DNA from 3 places in the Priestia sp. 40 genome. Region 1 is predicted to be linked to each of the others. Evidence: riboswitches for the same ligand, from Rfam matches in the RefSeq annotation. Region 1 holds a riboswitch; each other region holds the start of a gene.
The links. A riboswitch is a leader RNA that binds a small molecule or an ion and turns the genes downstream of it on or off. The one in region 1 is predicted to bind cobalamin.

Region 2: it holds a riboswitch for cobalamin, as region 1 does, so the genes downstream of both, metE (5-methyltetrahydropteroyltriglutamate--homocysteine S-methyltransferase) here and ACO1DI_RS09090 (ribonucleoside-diphosphate reductase subunit alpha) in region 1, are expected to answer to the same signal.
Region 3: it holds a riboswitch for cobalamin, as region 1 does, so the genes downstream of both, ACO1DI_RS21575 ((2Fe-2S) ferredoxin domain-containing protein) here and ACO1DI_RS09090 (ribonucleoside-diphosphate reductase subunit alpha) in region 1, are expected to answer to the same signal.

The regions. Positions count from the first base shown of each region.
Region 1 is NZ_JBMPZA010000005.1:1,546,857-1,552,327, reverse strand. Features, by position in the region: gene menC (o-succinylbenzoate synthase) at 1-781, shown strand, start outside; cobalamin riboswitch at 1,060-1,245, shown strand; gene ACO1DI_RS09090 (ribonucleoside-diphosphate reductase subunit alpha) at 1,380-3,623, shown strand; gene ACO1DI_RS09085 (ribonucleotide-diphosphate reductase subunit beta) at 3,640-4,683, shown strand; gene ACO1DI_RS09080 (hypothetical protein) at 4,713-4,916, opposite strand; gene ACO1DI_RS09075 (DUF1540 domain-containing protein) at 4,983-5,141, opposite strand; gene ACO1DI_RS09070 (DUF2325 domain-containing protein) at 5,349-5,471, shown strand, end outside.
Region 2 is NZ_JBMPZA010000005.1:275,774-281,244, forward strand. Features, by position in the region: gene ACO1DI_RS02475 (GNAT family N-acetyltransferase) at 1-374, opposite strand, end outside; gene ACO1DI_RS02480 (acetate uptake transporter) at 519-1,136, opposite strand; gene metE (5-methyltetrahydropteroyltriglutamate--homocysteine S-methyltransferase) at 1,279-3,573, opposite strand; cobalamin riboswitch at 3,724-3,912, opposite strand; SAM riboswitch class I at 3,992-4,102, opposite strand; gene ACO1DI_RS02490 (hypothetical protein) at 4,182-4,433, opposite strand; gene ACO1DI_RS02495 (metallophosphoesterase family protein) at 4,733-5,471, opposite strand, start outside.
Region 3 is NZ_JBMPZA010000019.1:6,876-12,346, forward strand. Features, by position in the region: gene ACO1DI_RS21560 (cation:dicarboxylate symporter family transporter) at 1-902, shown strand, start outside; gene ACO1DI_RS21565 (M42 family metallopeptidase) at 1,010-2,047, shown strand; gene ACO1DI_RS21570 (hypothetical protein) at 2,400-2,558, shown strand; cobalamin riboswitch at 2,704-2,882, shown strand; cobalamin riboswitch at 3,001-3,180, shown strand; gene ACO1DI_RS21575 ((2Fe-2S) ferredoxin domain-containing protein) at 3,281-3,661, shown strand; gene cobJ (precorrin-3B C(17)-methyltransferase) at 3,675-5,297, shown strand; gene ACO1DI_RS21585 (sirohydrochlorin chelatase) at 5,316-5,471, shown strand, end outside.

The DNA of each region.
Region 1 (5,471 bases):
ATGGGATTTGTATGCAAAGCGGCAAAATAAGCCGTTAGCTGAAGTAATTGGCGGAGTAAGGCCTGCTGTAGAAGCTGGCGTGGTAGTTGGCTTAAATGATATTTCCATCATGAAAGAACAAATAAAGACGTACATGAAAGATGGTTATAAGCGCTTTAAAGTGAAAATTAAGCCGGGTGCCGACTATGAGCTACTGAAACAAATTCGAGATGAATTTCCAAGCATTCCTCTTATGGCTGATGCCAATTCAGCCTATACGTTAAGCGATAGTGATTCATTGAAGAAACTAGATGAATTGAATTTAATGATGATTGAACAGCCGTTAAGTTCTGATGATATCCTTGATCATCGATTGTTACAAAAGCAAATGAAGACGCCGATTTGCTTAGATGAAAGTATTGTGAGCTATGAAGATGCACGTCATGCAATCGAACAAAAAAGCTGCAAGATTATCAATGTGAAAATCGGTCGAGTTGGCGGACTGTCCGTAGCAAAGCAAATTCATGATTTATGCGCCCAGCACGGTGTAAGGCTTTGGGTTGGAGGAATGTTAGAAGCCGGGATTTCACGAGCTCATAACATTGCCCTTGCCACACTGCCTTCTTTCACGATACCAGGTGACATTTCTGCGTCGTCTCGCTATTGGGAAAAAGATATTATTAAGCCCGAAGTAGAGGTAGAAGCCGGAGTAATAAAGGTGAAGGAAAAACCGGGGATAGGATACGATATTGATAAAAAGTTTATCAAAACAATCACAGCATTTGAAAAAGAATACAAATAAGTAAAAACCGTTTTTTATGAAAAACGGTTTTTTTATTGAGGTTGTCAATGTTTAGTAGAAAAATAAGACAAATTTTTTAAAAAGAGCACATTGTTCCATCAAGCGTGTCAAAACATGTTATGATGGAATAGTTTGATGAAAAAAGTCGAAGGATTTTATCGTAAAAAACAAAATTATTTTTGAAAATAGGTTGATAGTTTTCTAAGTTGTCCTATATAATGTGTTTATAACATAACACAATATGTTGTTTTGAAATTGATAATAAAATACTATATTTTGTGTTTTCCAGTGAAAAAGGTGTCTGATAAAAAGACTTAAAAGGGAATTTGGTGAAAATCCAAAGCTGTCCCCGCAACTGTGAATGCTGATGAAATAAGGAGATCCACTGTGATTAAACATCATGGGAAGGCCTTAAAGTAAAAAGAAGCATAAGTCAGGAGACCTGCCTTTTTTATGTCGTTTTATCTTCTTCGGGAGGTGAGAGGGTAGAGCGAGGATTGAGAAAAGACTTAGTGTCTTCTTCTATCTTCGTTCTATTCGCTCACCGAGGTACGGTGAGCGATTTTTTTATTTTGAAGTGAAGAGAGGAGCCATCTTTATGGTGAATACATTAAAGCCTACAATTCTACATGAATTAACTGCATATATTGAACGTTTAAAAAAAGAATTTACGCAGCTTGATTTTTCTTTGTATGAGGAAAAGGTTATTCAAACTGTTACAGTAAAGGAAAATATGACGGACGAAAAGGTTGCAAACGTCCTAATTTTAGCAGCCTTAGAGCGTATTTCAATGGAAGAACCAGATTGGACGTACGTAGCGGCAGACGTCTACTTAAACGAACTATATCGAAAAGCAGCGGACAACCGAGGTTACGATAAAAAAGAGAAGTACGGTTCGTTTTATCAGCTTATTCAAGAACTAACAAAAATCGGCATTTATAATAAACAGCTATTAAAAACATATACAGAAGAAGAAATTAATGAAATTGCCTCAGTCATTATTCCTGAACGCGATCGTTTATTTACATACATTGGATTGCTGACATTAGCAGATCGCTATTTAGCGACATCACATGATAAGCGCGTATACGAATTACCGCAAGAACGTTTTCTTATCATTGCTATGACGCTGATGTCTCAAGAAAAGAAAGAAAATCGAACAGCATTAGTAAAAGAAGCGTACTGGGCGCTTTCTAGTCTATATATGACGGTTGCCACACCAACACTTTCAAACGCAGGAAAGAGCTATGGACAGCTATCTAGCTGCTTTATTGATACGATTGATGACAGCTTACGCGGTATTTATGATAGCAATACAGATTTGGCCACGCTTAGTAAAAATGGAGGCGGAATTGGTGTCTACCTCGGTCATATTAGAAGCCGAGGAAGTGATATAAAAGGTTTTAAAGGCGTATCATCAGGAACAATTCCATGGATGAAACAGCTAAATAATACGGCTGTAAGTGTCGATCAGCTAGGTCAACAACAAGGAGCTATTGCCGTATATTTAGACGTATGGCATAAAGACATCTTTTCATTCTTAGACGCGCGTTTGAACAATGGTGACGAACGTCAGCGCACGCATGATTTATTCACTGGCGTATGTTTGCCAGATTTGTTTATGGAAAAAGTAGAAGCACGTGAAGACTGGCACTTATTCGATCCTCACGAAGTTCGTACGCTGATGGGCTACTCGTTAGAAGATTTTTATGATGAAGAAGAAGGCAGCGGTTCGTTCCGCACTCGTTACGCTGAGTGTGTAAATAATGAACAGCTTTCAAGAGAAACAGTACCTGCTATTGAAATTTTCAAGCGCATTATGCTTTCGCAGCTTGAAACTGGAACGCCTTATATGTTCTATCGTGATACGGTTAACAGAGCTAATCAAAACCGCCACGAGGGCATGATCTACTGCAGCAACTTATGTACAGAAATTACGCAAAATCAAAGCACAACGGTCGTAACGGAGGAAATTACGGAAGACGGAAAAATTATTATTACAAAGAATCCGGGCGATTTTGTTGTATGTAATCTTTCTTCTATTAACTTAGCGAGAGCCGTAACTGAAGATGTGCTTGAACGTTTAATTCCAATTCAAGTACGCATGCTTGATAACGTTATTGAGTTAAATGATTTGCCGGTACTTCAAGCAAAACTAACAAACCAAAAATACCGCGCAGTAGGGCTTGGGACATTTGGTTGGAACCACTTGCTTGCCTTAAAGAAAATAGCATGGGAAACAGATGAAGCGGTAGCATATTGCGATGAATTGTATGAGCAAATTGCTTACTTAACCGTACAGGCAAGCATGAACTTAGCTAAAGAAAAAGGCGCATATCCATTATTTAAAGGCTCAGATTTTGAGTCAGGCGCTTATTTTGAAACACGTAAATACACAAGCGAAGCGTGGAGTGAACTGCGTAACGAAGTTCAAAACAATGGGATAAGAAATGGATACTTAATGGCTGTAGCACCTAATTCATCAACATCTATTATCGCGGGTTCTACTGCGAGTATTGATCCGATTTTCCGTAAGTTTTATTCAGAGGAAAAGAAAAACTATAAAATCCCGGTGACGGCACCAGATTTATCACCAGCAACAAACTGGTATTATAAGTCCGTTTATTTAATTGATCAGCACTGGAGCATTAAGCAAAACGCCAAGCGCCAGCGCCATATTGATCAATCCATTTCATTCAACTTATATGTGCAAAATGATATCCGAGCAAAAGAGCTGCTGGATCTTCATATGACGGCATGGAAAGAAAAGTTAAAAACGACCTACTACGTACGTTCAACATCAAGTGAAGTCATTGAAGAATGTGAAAGCTGTCATAGTTAAAAGGAGTGAATAATTGATGACAAGCATGTTAAAACGAGAATTAATGAACGAAACAGCTCCGAACCGTTCGACAGGAATCATCAACGGCAAGAGCTCAAATATTTTAAACTGGGATGACGTCCGATTTTCATGGGCGTTCCCTAAATACAAGCGTATGCTAGCTAACTTCTGGACGCCGTTTGAAATTAATATGGGTCAAGATATTAAGCAGTTCCCTCAGTTAACGGCTGACGAACAAGAGAGCTTTTTAAAAATTATTGGCTTGCTGGCGCTACTGGACAGTATTCAATCAGATTATGCTAGCAAAGTAGCTGACTATGTAACCGATTCTTCGATTAATGCTCTAATGATTATTTTAGCGCAGCAAGAAGTGGTTCATAATCATTCGTATTCATATGTTTTATCAAGTCTTGTACCAAAAGGAAAACAAGATGAAGTATTTGAATACTGGCGCACAGACGAAAAGCTTCGCGCTAGAAATGACTTTATTACAAACGGATATAAAGCATTTAGCGAAGAAGCAACGGTTGAAAACTTTTTAAAGTCTATGGTATATGATGTTATTTTAGAAGGTCTCTTCTTCTATAGCGGATTTGCGTTCTTCTATAATCTTGCGAGAAATCAAAAGATGGTGGCGACATCTACTATGATTAACTATATCAATCGTGATGAACAGCTTCATGTTGGGTTATTTGAAAAGATTTTCAAGGAAGTACTAAATGAAAATCCAGCTTATCGTACGGAGGAGCTAGAAACGTTTGTAGTTGAAACGTTCCAAGAGGCAGCTCGTCTTGAAATTGAATGGGCGGAATCTGTTATCGGAGAAAAATTCGACGGCATCACGATGAAAGAGCTGCAGCAGTATATTGAATACATGGCTAATAAACGCTGTAATCAGTTAGGCTTCGGTCGAGCTGCTTTCCCAGAAGCACCGATTGAAAATCCTCTTCGTTGGATTATTGCTTATCAAGAGGTAGATTTAGGGAAAACGGATTTCTTTGAACAGAAATCACGACAATATACAAAAGCATCAGATGCGAATGGATTTGATGATCTATAAACACAAAAGCTGACTAATTTTCTTATTGATTAGTCAGCTTTTTTTAAGTGAATAAGTCCAAGTTCTAACGCACGTGTAGTAATTAAGTCATCAATTTCTTCTGGAATGTTTTCAAGTGTTCCCCATTTGTATGTCCATAAATGAGTAAACGATTGTACATAGATTGGAAAGGTTTGTTCATTTGCTTTTATGGCTTCTTCTTTAAAAAAATGAATCAGTTGTTCAGTTTTCATACTAGTCTCCTTTTTTATGATCTTGAAGAGAGAAAAAAGACAACCCAGAGGCTGTCCTTTTGCGGGTTATGCTTCAGTTGGCTTGAACGTTTTACAGTCTGTTTCATAACTGCTTGCTGCATGTTTTCCGCTATGACTTACCACGTAAATTTCTTCTGCGCTGCAGTGATTTCCATTTTTCCAAAAGTGACAGTTATTTACTTCACAAAGAATGTTTTGTTCCAACGTTAACCCTCCTTTGTATGTGATAGCTATAGTATGGTCAAAATTCAACTAACTTATAAGAAAGGTGGTAGACTTTCATTTTAATTGAGAATTTTTATCAATTAAACATTGACAAAGAGAATCATTCTCAATTAAACTGTGTATATAGTAAAGAATACAGGTTGTTGTCAAATCATTAAATGAATAATTAATTGGGAGGGAACAAACATGTCATCAGTTATGGTTGTAGGAGGAGACAGGTTAAAGCATATTACAGATCGTTTAGCGGGAGAAGGATTTAATGAAGTAATTCATTTAGATGGCCGTAAAAGCAATATGGTGAAGCGAGAA
Region 2 (5,471 bases), 1.3 Mb from region 1:
AAGCGCTGTTTGTTCCGCGCTTGTTTCTCAAACTCCCTCAGCAGCATACTAGCAATTCCTTTATGATGATGCTTGGGATTTACAACGATACCTAAAATACTTTGATGACCACCTGTCTCAGGGTTCGAAATCGTTTTTTCAAACAAATCATCCGTGATAAACGGAGCTGAAATGACGGGGCCGTTCACATATCCGATTATTTCTTCATTTTCTTGGGCAATGATAAACGTATCAGGAATGGTGTTGATCCGCGTGATAAACGCTTCTTTTGAGGCAGCTTCTTCAGGTGTAAAGCCTTTGTTTTCTAACGTAATTAATTGGTTTAAATCCTTTTTATCCACTTGTCTTATAATCATTGAAACGTTTCCTTTCATTATGTATTTCTCTTTTTTCTCTAAAAGCTTCTATTACATATAACTATCTCTTTCTACTATATATAAAAATGCCCAAACAAAAAAGGATTGACCTCTGCATCATACAGAATTCAACCCTACTTCGCTTTTTAATTAACGTCTTGATTATTTGATAAATGCACCAAACGGCTTGCCTACCGGAAGCACAACTCGACCATAGTGAGTATTTAATACAGCCGCTGCAGATCCATAGAATGAAAACAGAGCAATTAATAGCTCTGACACTGCTGCTAGTAAGTGCGTGTACTCATATGCCACATCAAATGTACTTAGCGATAATCCAATAAATAAGAAATCAATTAACACAAAAATAATAAATAATACTTTATGAGTGCCCATTGCTCCAACTGTCATAAAAACGCTGAAAATTAAGTAGCCTACAAAAGCAAATGCGAGCTGCTTCGGATCCGCTGCTTTTGCGAGCGCTTCCCCAAATGCTCCAAGCTGAATAAGCCATGTCATGCCGACACCTAGCCAAAATAACCCGAAGGCACCAAAAGCCGTTGCGCCGAAGGTATTATTATGTTTGAAATCTTGCATAGACGCGATTAACTGCCCTATTCCGCCTAAAAAAATCGCCCATGGCAATACCAATGAAACCCCATCGGTTACCCCAAGCTTTTGAAACGATGCAACAAGTGTCACCATGGCAAGTCCGAATAGACCTAGCGCTGATGGATCTGCTGTTACAATTTTAACGTGCTGCGTGCTGTTGTTGCTCATGTTGTACCTCCCTGATTTTAAAAACACCTTTAAAAAGATACAAAAATCTACGGGAAGTGTCAATGGATATTTTTGGCCTTTAAGAAACCCATAAGACCAAGCAGTGTAGCGTTTACACTGCTTGGTCTTTACTTTCTCGTTATTAAACGTTTTGTAATAAATTTTGTCTTGTTTGTTTTGCAGACTCAACCATCACTTTTAAAGCTTCAACCGTCTCGCTGATTCCTCTTGTTTTAAGGCCGCAGTCGGGATTAATCCAAAACAATGCAGGATCAAGCACCTGCAGAGCGCGGTCAATGTTTCTTGTCAGCTCTTCAAGCTTCGGTACGCGCGGGCTGTGGATATCATATACGCCAAGTCCGATTCCTTGATTGTACGTATGTTTTTCAAACGCATAAATTAGTTCACCATGGCTTTTAGACGTTTCAATGGAAATCACGTCGGCATCAAGCGCTTTGATCGCATCAATAATCTCTTCGAATTCTGAATAGCACATATGCGTGTGAATTTGCGTCTCGTTTTGCACCGATACCGTCGCTAGCTTGAACGCATACACCGCGGCATTCAAGTAGTCTTCCCAGTTTTCTCGTTTTAACGGCAATCCTTCACGCAGCGCCGGTTCATCTACTTGAATCATTGAAATGCCCTGACTTTCAAGTGCTTCTACTTCTTTTCTAAGAGCAAGCGCAATTTGATTTGCGACGTCGTAGCGCGGGATATCATCACGTACAAACGACCAGTTTAAAATCGTAATCGGACCCGTCAGCATTCCTTTAACCGGCTTATCTGTTAGAGACTGTGCATACACAGTTTCTTTGATCGTCATCGCCTGCTCGTACGATACATCTCCGTAAATGAGCGGCGGCTTTACGCAGCGAGAACCGTATGATTGCACCCAGCCAAACTTCGTAAACTGAAAGCCTCCTAATTTTTCACCGAAGTACTCAACCATGTCCGTACGCTCAAACTCTCCATGCACAAGGACATCTAAGCCGATGTCTTCTTGAATTTCAATCCATTTTTTGATTTCATCGTTAATGTACGCTTCATATGCTTCATCGCTTAACTCGCCTTTACGCCACTTTAGACGCTGTTGTCGCACTTCTTTTGTTTGCGGGAAGCTTCCAATTGTTGTCGTGGGAAGAAGCGGCAGTTGAAAAGCTTCTTGCTGAACGCGTTGACGTACGTCAAACCGCGCTTGGCGCTCAGCTTTATAGCTGTCCAGCTGCTTCAGCTCTTTTTGCACGTCTTGATGGTTTCGGAAAGATGATCCATTTAATGCTTGAATCGCCTGTTTACTTACGTTTATTTCTTCTTCTATTGCTTCTTTTCCTTGCTGCACCGCTTTTGTTAAAAGCGTGATTTCCTTTAGCTTTTCATCTGCAAAAGAGAGCGCATTTTTTAACACTGGCTCAATGGTTTCTTCATTTTTTACCGTGACAGGAACATGTAATAAACTCGATGAAGGCTGCAGAATCAAACGGTCTTTTGATACGGCTTCTTCAATTTCACTGATCGTTAAAAGCTGCTCGTCCAAATTTTCACGCCAAATGTTTCGTCCGTCAATCACTCCTGCTGCCAGCACTTTATCAGTCGGAAACCCATATTTATTAAGCGCAGTGAGATTTTCTCCTCGGTCATGTACAAAGTCTAAGCCAATTCCTTCAACAGGAAGAGACACAACTTCTTTGTAGTAATCAACGCTGTCAAAATACGTTTGCAAAATGACTTTTACATTCGGTGCCGCGTCATGCAGGACTTGATAGACTTCTTTGTACAGCGCCAGGTCTTCTTTTGATAGCGTTGTAGCTAAAACCGGCTCATCTATTTGTACCCACTCTACTCCTTCTGCCTGAAGCTCCGCTAAGATAGTTGCATAAAGAGGAATAAATTGTTCAACTACTTCTTTAAACTCACTTTCTTTATATCCTTTTGATAGCTTTACAAATGTTACCGGACCTAAAATAACGGGCTTTCCTTTGATATTTAGCTTTTGTTTTGCTTCTTTGTAAAATTGAAGCGGACGATTTTCTACGAGAGCCGGCTTACGTCCTTCTAGCTCTGGTACGATATAGTGATAATTGGTGTTAAACCATTTTGTCATCGTAGAGGCTACTGCACCTTTTGTTCCTCGCGCAATGTCAAAATACGTTTCAAGCGATACTGGTCCTCCCTCGTACTCAAAGCGCTTTGGCACCAAACCAAACATAACAGCTGTATCTAACACATGATCGTATAAGCTAAAATCGCCGACTGGAATCAATTCAATTCCTGCATCACGCTGTTTTTTCAGATGCCCTAGACGAAGAGCCTCCATTTCCTGCAGAAAGATATCTTTCTCTAGCTTTCCTGCCCAAAACTGCTCAAGCGCTTTTTTCCATTCTCGTTTTTCACCAATTCTTGGATAACCTACATTTGAACTTTTTACACTGCTCATTTTTTCCACTCCCTGTATATTTTTTTATCGATAAACTAAAAAATCTCTCTTTTCGAAATGAAAAGAGAGATGATACGCATACTTAACTAAAGTTGAGATAGCCTGTTTTTCTCAACACGTATTCCTCACTCCTCTCTATATCCCGTAGAGCTTAAGTGCATACAACAGGCAGGTCTCCTGACTTAGGTTCATCGCTTCCTATCCCTTCCCATTTCAACATGAAACAGTGGTTAATAAGTTGCTCCCCATTACAGTGGCGGGACCGCGCCGGCTTTTCACCGGTCTTCCCTTTTAAGCTGCGTACATTCGTTACACAGCACCTGATGCATTTCTATGAAATTGTTTATTCAAAACACCTTCACATAAAATAAAAAGCCTCTCTATCATGAATAGAGAGGCATAGTATCTATGAAATCCTCTCTTATTTTTCAAAGCTGTACGCTTTGCAGGATGTAGCACCTTTTTAACAAAATTGTTAAATGGTTGCCGGGCTTCACAGGGCCAGTCCCTCCGCCTCTCTCAATAAGAGTTTTAATTGTTTATAATGTTTTGAATTTAGAGTTATCTTAACACCTTACATTTACGTTGTCAAAAGAAATTTAAAAAAATCAGTTTTCAGGAGGTGCTGACGCTAATTTTTGCCTTAACAATTTGTAATCATCTTTTCGATGTGTTTCGATCAAGTCTTTTGCTCCTTGATGATACCCTGAAGAATAGATGTACTCTACCGCGGTTTCGATAAGCATTCTCTTTTCTTCCGCACACTCCCGATCCATTAAAGGGAACAGTCTACCTAAAAGGTCATTTAAATCTTCCTTAATAAAACGATTAAGTCCTTCTTGCATCTTTTCGTTTGCCATGATAGCTCCTCCATTTGCTGTGTATCTTCTAAGCCTCTATAAACAGGCAGTTCACTGTAAATTTTAAGATAAAGTTAAGTCATTAAACAGTATATCAAGTGAATGTTTTTCCTCAATTACATATGTAATACAAATATATGACAAATATAGAGAATATATCATCATTCACTATCTATTATAACGTTTGACTGAGCCTTCTGCTACAAGGTTTCTTTAAACATTATGCACAATCTTCCAAAAGCCTGCCTGTGAATCACAGGCAGGCTCTCCATTAAACATAACTTTCTATTCTCTTGTTTTTACAAACAACTTCTTCGAGGTCGTCCAAAATCCTTCCAAAGAAGAGGTCCTAAAATGTCGTACCGGCTAACAAAAAACTCCGTAAAATTATAATTATTTAAAATTAAAGGCGGCTCAAAATCAAGGGGAGCACCCGCGCCTCCTGACAATACAAAATCAGTGCCTCTTCCAAGCGTAAACGACCCGTTTCTGTTTTTTCTAATAAACTGCTCGTCATACGCATGCACGTGACTGACTAACACTTTTTTCACGCGGTGTTCTTGAATTAAATCAAAAAATTCTTGACTTTGAGGAGTCGTTACAGGAAACCCTTCAAGGTTTGTCCACCGACCAATATTTGGCTGCGCATGCATGGCTATAACGGTATTACGAGGAGCATCCTCTAGCTGCTGCTCTAAATAATTAAGCTCTCTATCTGTAAATCCATATATTTTATTTTTGGGACTGATGACATTATTTAATGCAATGCACCGGAAGTTAAAGACAGGAATATCAATGACCCAGTGTACTTTTCCGATAGTGGCTCTGAAGTTTTCGAGATTGCTTTCATCAAGGTACAGTTCATCATGATTCCCTACGCATACAAACAAAGGAATGTTTGGTGCGATTTTTTCGACAACCTTAACAAAGTGCTCCAAATACTCTTTTTTCCCTGTATAGACGGTGTCTCCCCCATGAATAATAAACAGCGGGTCCAATTCCACCGCCTTTTTTAACACAAGCTCAAATTCACCGCTC
Region 3 (5,471 bases), on a different contig from region 1:
CGTCTGAAAGTACAGGGATTGCTCAGGAGCTTCTTCATATTGTTCCGACAAACGTCTTTCAGTCGGTAGCAGAAGGCGATCTTTTACCAATCATTTTATTTTCCGTACTGTTTGGTGTAGGCGTAGCTTCGATTGGAGAGAGAGGAAAACCTGTTTTAGCCTTTTTTGAAGGCGTCTTGGATGCAATGTTTTGGGTAACTAATTTGGTGATGAAATTTGCTCCAGTAGGTGTATTTGCACTTATTGGTGTTAATATTATAAAGTTTGGTGTCGGATCACTTATTCCATTAGGAAAATTAGTGTTCGCCGTTTACTTCACCATGATTTTCTTTGTGCTTGTGGTTCTTGGAATTATCGCTAAAATGGCTGGAACAAGCATGTTTACGCTGATAAAAGTGTTAAAAGACGAGCTGCTTCTTGCTTTTACAACGGCAAGTTCAGAAGCCGTTTTACCATCTCTTATCAAAAAGATGGAAGACTTCGGTTGTTCTAAATCGGTTACATCGTTTGTTATTCCAACAGGCTACACGTTTAACTTAGATGGTTCAACCATTTATCAGGCGCTGGCATCGCTGTTTATTGCTCAAATGTACGGCATTGACCTTTCCATTATGGATCAAATTCAGCTCCTTCTTGTGCTAATGTTAACCTCAAAAGGAATGGCTGGTGTACCAGGGGCATCGTTTGTAGTTGTACTTGCTACGCTTGAATCTATGGGCTTCCCTCTTGAAGGCATGGCATTTATTGCAGGAATTGACCGCATTCTTGATATGATGCGTACCACAGTTAACGTAGTAGGAAATGCTCTAGCTGCAATTGTAATGTCCAAGTCTGAAGGCGAGTTTGATAAGCAAAAATCATTAAATTATACAAATGAATTAAAGAAATCAAACATAGCTTAAAACAAAAAAGCCGGGCAGCTGCCCGGCTTTTTTGTTTGGAGCTGCGTGTTATCTTTTTTGAAACATATGGTAAAATAAAAGAAATGAGAGACAAAGGAAGTGTCATAATGACGGAAACTGTTCAGTTAATTAAAAAGCTTGTTTCGATTCCCAGTCCTTCTGGAAATACAGAAAAGGTGATTTCATTTGTCGAAGACTATGTAAAAGAGCTAAATATTCAAACGTATCGCAATCGAAAAGGAGGCTTAGTCGCTACTATTCCCGGTAAAGATACAGATCATCACCGCATGCTGACGGCTCATGTCGATACATTAGGTGCTATGGTAAAAGAAATCAAACCTAGTGGACGTCTGAAAATCGACCTGATTGGAGGGTTTCGCTACAATTCTATTGAAGGAGAATATTGTGAAATTGAAACTTCATCAGGAGAAGTATTTACAGGAACCATCCTTATGCATCAAACATCTGTTCATGTGTATAAAGATGCAGGGAAAGCTGAGCGAAATCAAGAAAATATAGAAATTCGATTGGATGAAAAAGTACATAGCGCAGAAGATATTCGCAGCCTTGGAATTGAAGTCGGCGACTTTGTTTCGTTTGATCCTCGTGTAGAAATAACCAAAAGCGGTTTTATTAAATCTCGTCATCTCGATGATAAAGCAAGCGTAGCTTTATTGCTTCAGCTCATGAAAACAATTCAAGAAGAACAGATCGAACTGCCATACACTACGCATTTTCTCATTTCAAATAATGAAGAAATTGGATACGGAGGGAATTCAAACATTACGCCTCAAACGGTAGAATACTTAGCGGTTGATATGGGTGCTATGGGAGATGGACAATCTACTGATGAATACACCGTGTCTATTTGTGTAAAAGATTCAAGCGGACCGTATCATTACGGTTTGAGAAAGCATTTGGTGGAGCTAGCTAAGCAGCATGATATTCAGTATAAATTAGATATTTATCCGTTTTACGGATCAGATGCTTCTGCTGCTATTCGTGCGGGGCATGACATCGTACACGGCTTAATTGGTCCAGGAATTGATTCTTCTCATGCGTTTGAGAGAACGCATCAAGATTCATTGAACCATACGTATAAGCTTCTTCACCACTATGTGCAGTCAAACATGGTTCTGCTTTAAGAAAGGAATATTTAATTAGTGTATTTTTTATGCAGAACAAAGAGCGGGACGGGACTGTGATGTCTGTACTTTCCTTTCCTAAAAAAGAAGCCGACTGTCCGGCTTCTTTTTTTAATAAATACTATATATTTTTTTACTGGTGAAGCAACAGTTGGTAAAAAAGCACCTTTTTTAAAGAGGTATAATACTACTTCAACCTTTTGTACATTTTGTTCATTTACAGAAGTTAAAATGTTTTTAAATTTTTAAAAGTTTCTTGTGACAAGTTTTGTAGAATGGGTTTTCAAAAGGAAATGCTTTCGTCATAATGTGGATATAGCGATCACTACAATAATCGGAGGCGAATCTTTTCATGTGGGTACTGACGGTGTATGCTGGAAAAGAAATGAAAATGTTTGAATTTGAAACTGAAACGCAGGCGAGAGAAGCTTTTGCAAAAACAAATGGCTGTAAAGTTCTTTCAGAAGTCGTGTATTATAATGATCCTCATTTAACATTAGTAGCTATATAATGAAAAACAAGAGCTGACTTTATGCTCTTGTTTTTTTATAGCTTCTTGTATCTTACGAAAAGAATAGAGTTGAAATAAAAAAAAATGTACGCTATGATATGGTAGTTACTTCTATTATTCTGATAGTTTAAAAGGTTCATATATATCAAACAGCAACAGTAAAGATGCCAAGAAGGCTTAATAGGGAAACTGGTGTAAGACCAGTACTGCCCCCGCAACTGTAAGTGTGGACGAACGAGTATAACCACTGTGAAAAAATCACGGGAAGGTTCTCAAGTAGAATGATACACAAGTCAGGAGACCTGTCTTTATTGTGAAGTTTCTATTTCTCCGGGGAGCGGGAAGGGAAACGTTGGCTTAAAGTGGCATTCGTGTACACTCTTATTCTGACGTTTTACCCGCTCGCATATTAGCGAAGCGGGTTTTTCTCATATCCTAAAACTACATATCGTGCAAAAAAGGTGCGCAATGACCACATTGCGTTAAATGGGAAGTCTGGTGTGAAGCCAGCGCGGTACCCGCCACTGTGAAGAGGAGCTGATTGCATATGCCACTGTATTCGGGAAGGCGCAATCAAGTAATGAATCGAAGTCAGGAAACCAGCCTTTTTCTAATGCGAAGCTTACCCTACGGGATATAGGTGGAAGTGCAAAAACTTAGTTTGAATTTTCTGCGCCTCTATCATTGATAGAGGCGTTTTTTTAGTAAAGGAGAGAATGAGTGTGACGACTTGGAACTTGAATGCAACAAAGCATCACGTATTGATTTGTAATGGAAGCAGCTGTATGAGAAAAGGTGGAGAAGAAGCCACGCAGGCTATTCGAAATAAAGTGACCGAACTGAATCTAGATGAAGCGGTTCATACAACCCGCACGCGCTGTAACGGAAGATGCAAAGATGCTCCTGTAGCTATCGTGTACCCTTCAGGAGATTGGTACAAGCAGGTCACTGAAAACGTAGCTCATCGAATTGTTGAAGAGCATTTAGCAGGGGGCTGCAGTATAAAGGAATCGCTTATTTATGAATATGATCAAAATGGTTTCGTTTCTCCAGAAAACAGTGACTCCATAGAAGGAATTGACAAAGTAAAAAGTAACGCATAAAGGAGGAGCTAGCATGAAAGGTAAACTACTAGTTATTGGATTCGGTCCAGGAAGCTTTGAGCATATCACACAGCGAGCAAGAGAAGCCATTCAAGAAAGTGATATGATCATTGGTTATAAAACCTATGTGGAATTAATTCAAGGACTGTTAACGAATCAACAAATTATTAGTACAGGAATGACCGAAGAAGTAAGCCGTGCACAAGAAGCTGTAAAGCAAGCTGAAGCGGGGAAAACAGTGGCGGTCATTTCAAGCGGAGATGCAGGAGTATACGGAATGGCCGGCCTTGTGTATGAAGTGTTGATCGAAAAAGGATGGAAAAAAGAAACGGGCGTAGAGCTGGAAGTAATTCCTGGCATTTCGGCTATTAATTCATGCGCATCTCTCCTTGGGGCGCCCGTGATGCATGATGCCTGTACGATTAGTTTGAGTGATCATCTTACACCTTGGGAGTTAATTGAAAAAAGAATTGAAGCAGCTGCACAAGCAGATTTTGTAGTAGCCTTTTATAATCCGAAAAGCGGAAGAAGAACAAGACAAATTGTGGAAGCGCAGAGGATTCTATTAAAGTACCGTTCTCCTGATACGCCTGTTGGCCTTGTGAAAAGCGCTTATCGTGACCGTGAAGAAGTCGTAATGACGAACTTAAAAGATATGTTAAACCATGAAATAGGTATGCTGACTACCGTTGTTGTTGGGAATTCATCTACGTTCTTTTATGACGATTTGATGATTACACCGCGAGGGTATCAGCGGAAATATACCCTCAATCAAACGGAACAGCCGCTAAGACCGCATCAGCGACTTCGAAAAGAAGCAGAACCATGGGCTCTTGATCAAGAGGAGACTGTACAGCAAACGGCTTCAGCTATTGAAGCTGTTCAGAATAAAAAAGAAGAAAAAACAGCTTCACGAGCTCTTGCAGAAGAAGCGCTTCAAGCAGTTTTAGGTGAAACTACTTCTCCGGTCGTACATCAGCCAATAGAGTCTATTTTTGAAGTGGCGGTTAGTCCAGGGCTTGCGAATAAGAAGTTTACGCCCGTTCAAATGACAACACTAGCAGAAGTTGTTGGTGAAAAAGGTACGATGGAGTATACGCCTGATCATCAAATTAAATTGCAAATTCCAACGGCTCATCCAGATGTGATCATTGAAAAACTTCAAGCAGCTTCCTTTTTATTATCTCCGGTCGGAGACGTGTTTACAATTAAAGCGTGTGATTTTTGTGATGGAGAAAAAAGCGACGCCATCCCACATACGGAAGAATTACAAAAGCGCCTCGGCGGAATGGACATGCCAAAAGAGCTGAAGCTTGGTATTAATGGATGCGGTATGGCCTGTTACGGTGCTGTTCAAGAAGATATCGGCATTGTCTATAGAAAAGGTGCGTTTGACTTATTTTTAGGAGCTAAAACGGTTGGGCGCAACGCGCATTCAGGTCAAATTGTGGCGGAAGGCATAGCGCCTGATGACATTGTTGAAATAGTTGATAACATTGTCCGTGAATATAAAGAAAAAGGTCATCCTAATGAGCGGTTTCACAAATTCTTTAAGCGTGTGAAGAACGTTTATGGATTCGATTATCAGGATATAACACCAAAAATAAAAGTAGAACCAGCTCCTTGTGGAGATTAAGAAATGGGAGGGCATTATATGAAATCAGTTTTATTTGTAGGTCATGGAAGCAGAGATTCTGAAGGGAACGATCAAATTCGCGAGTTTATCTCTACGATGAAGCATGATTGGGACGCATCTATTTTAGTAGAAACGTGTTTTCTAGAATTTGAACGTCCGAATGTAAGTCAAGGA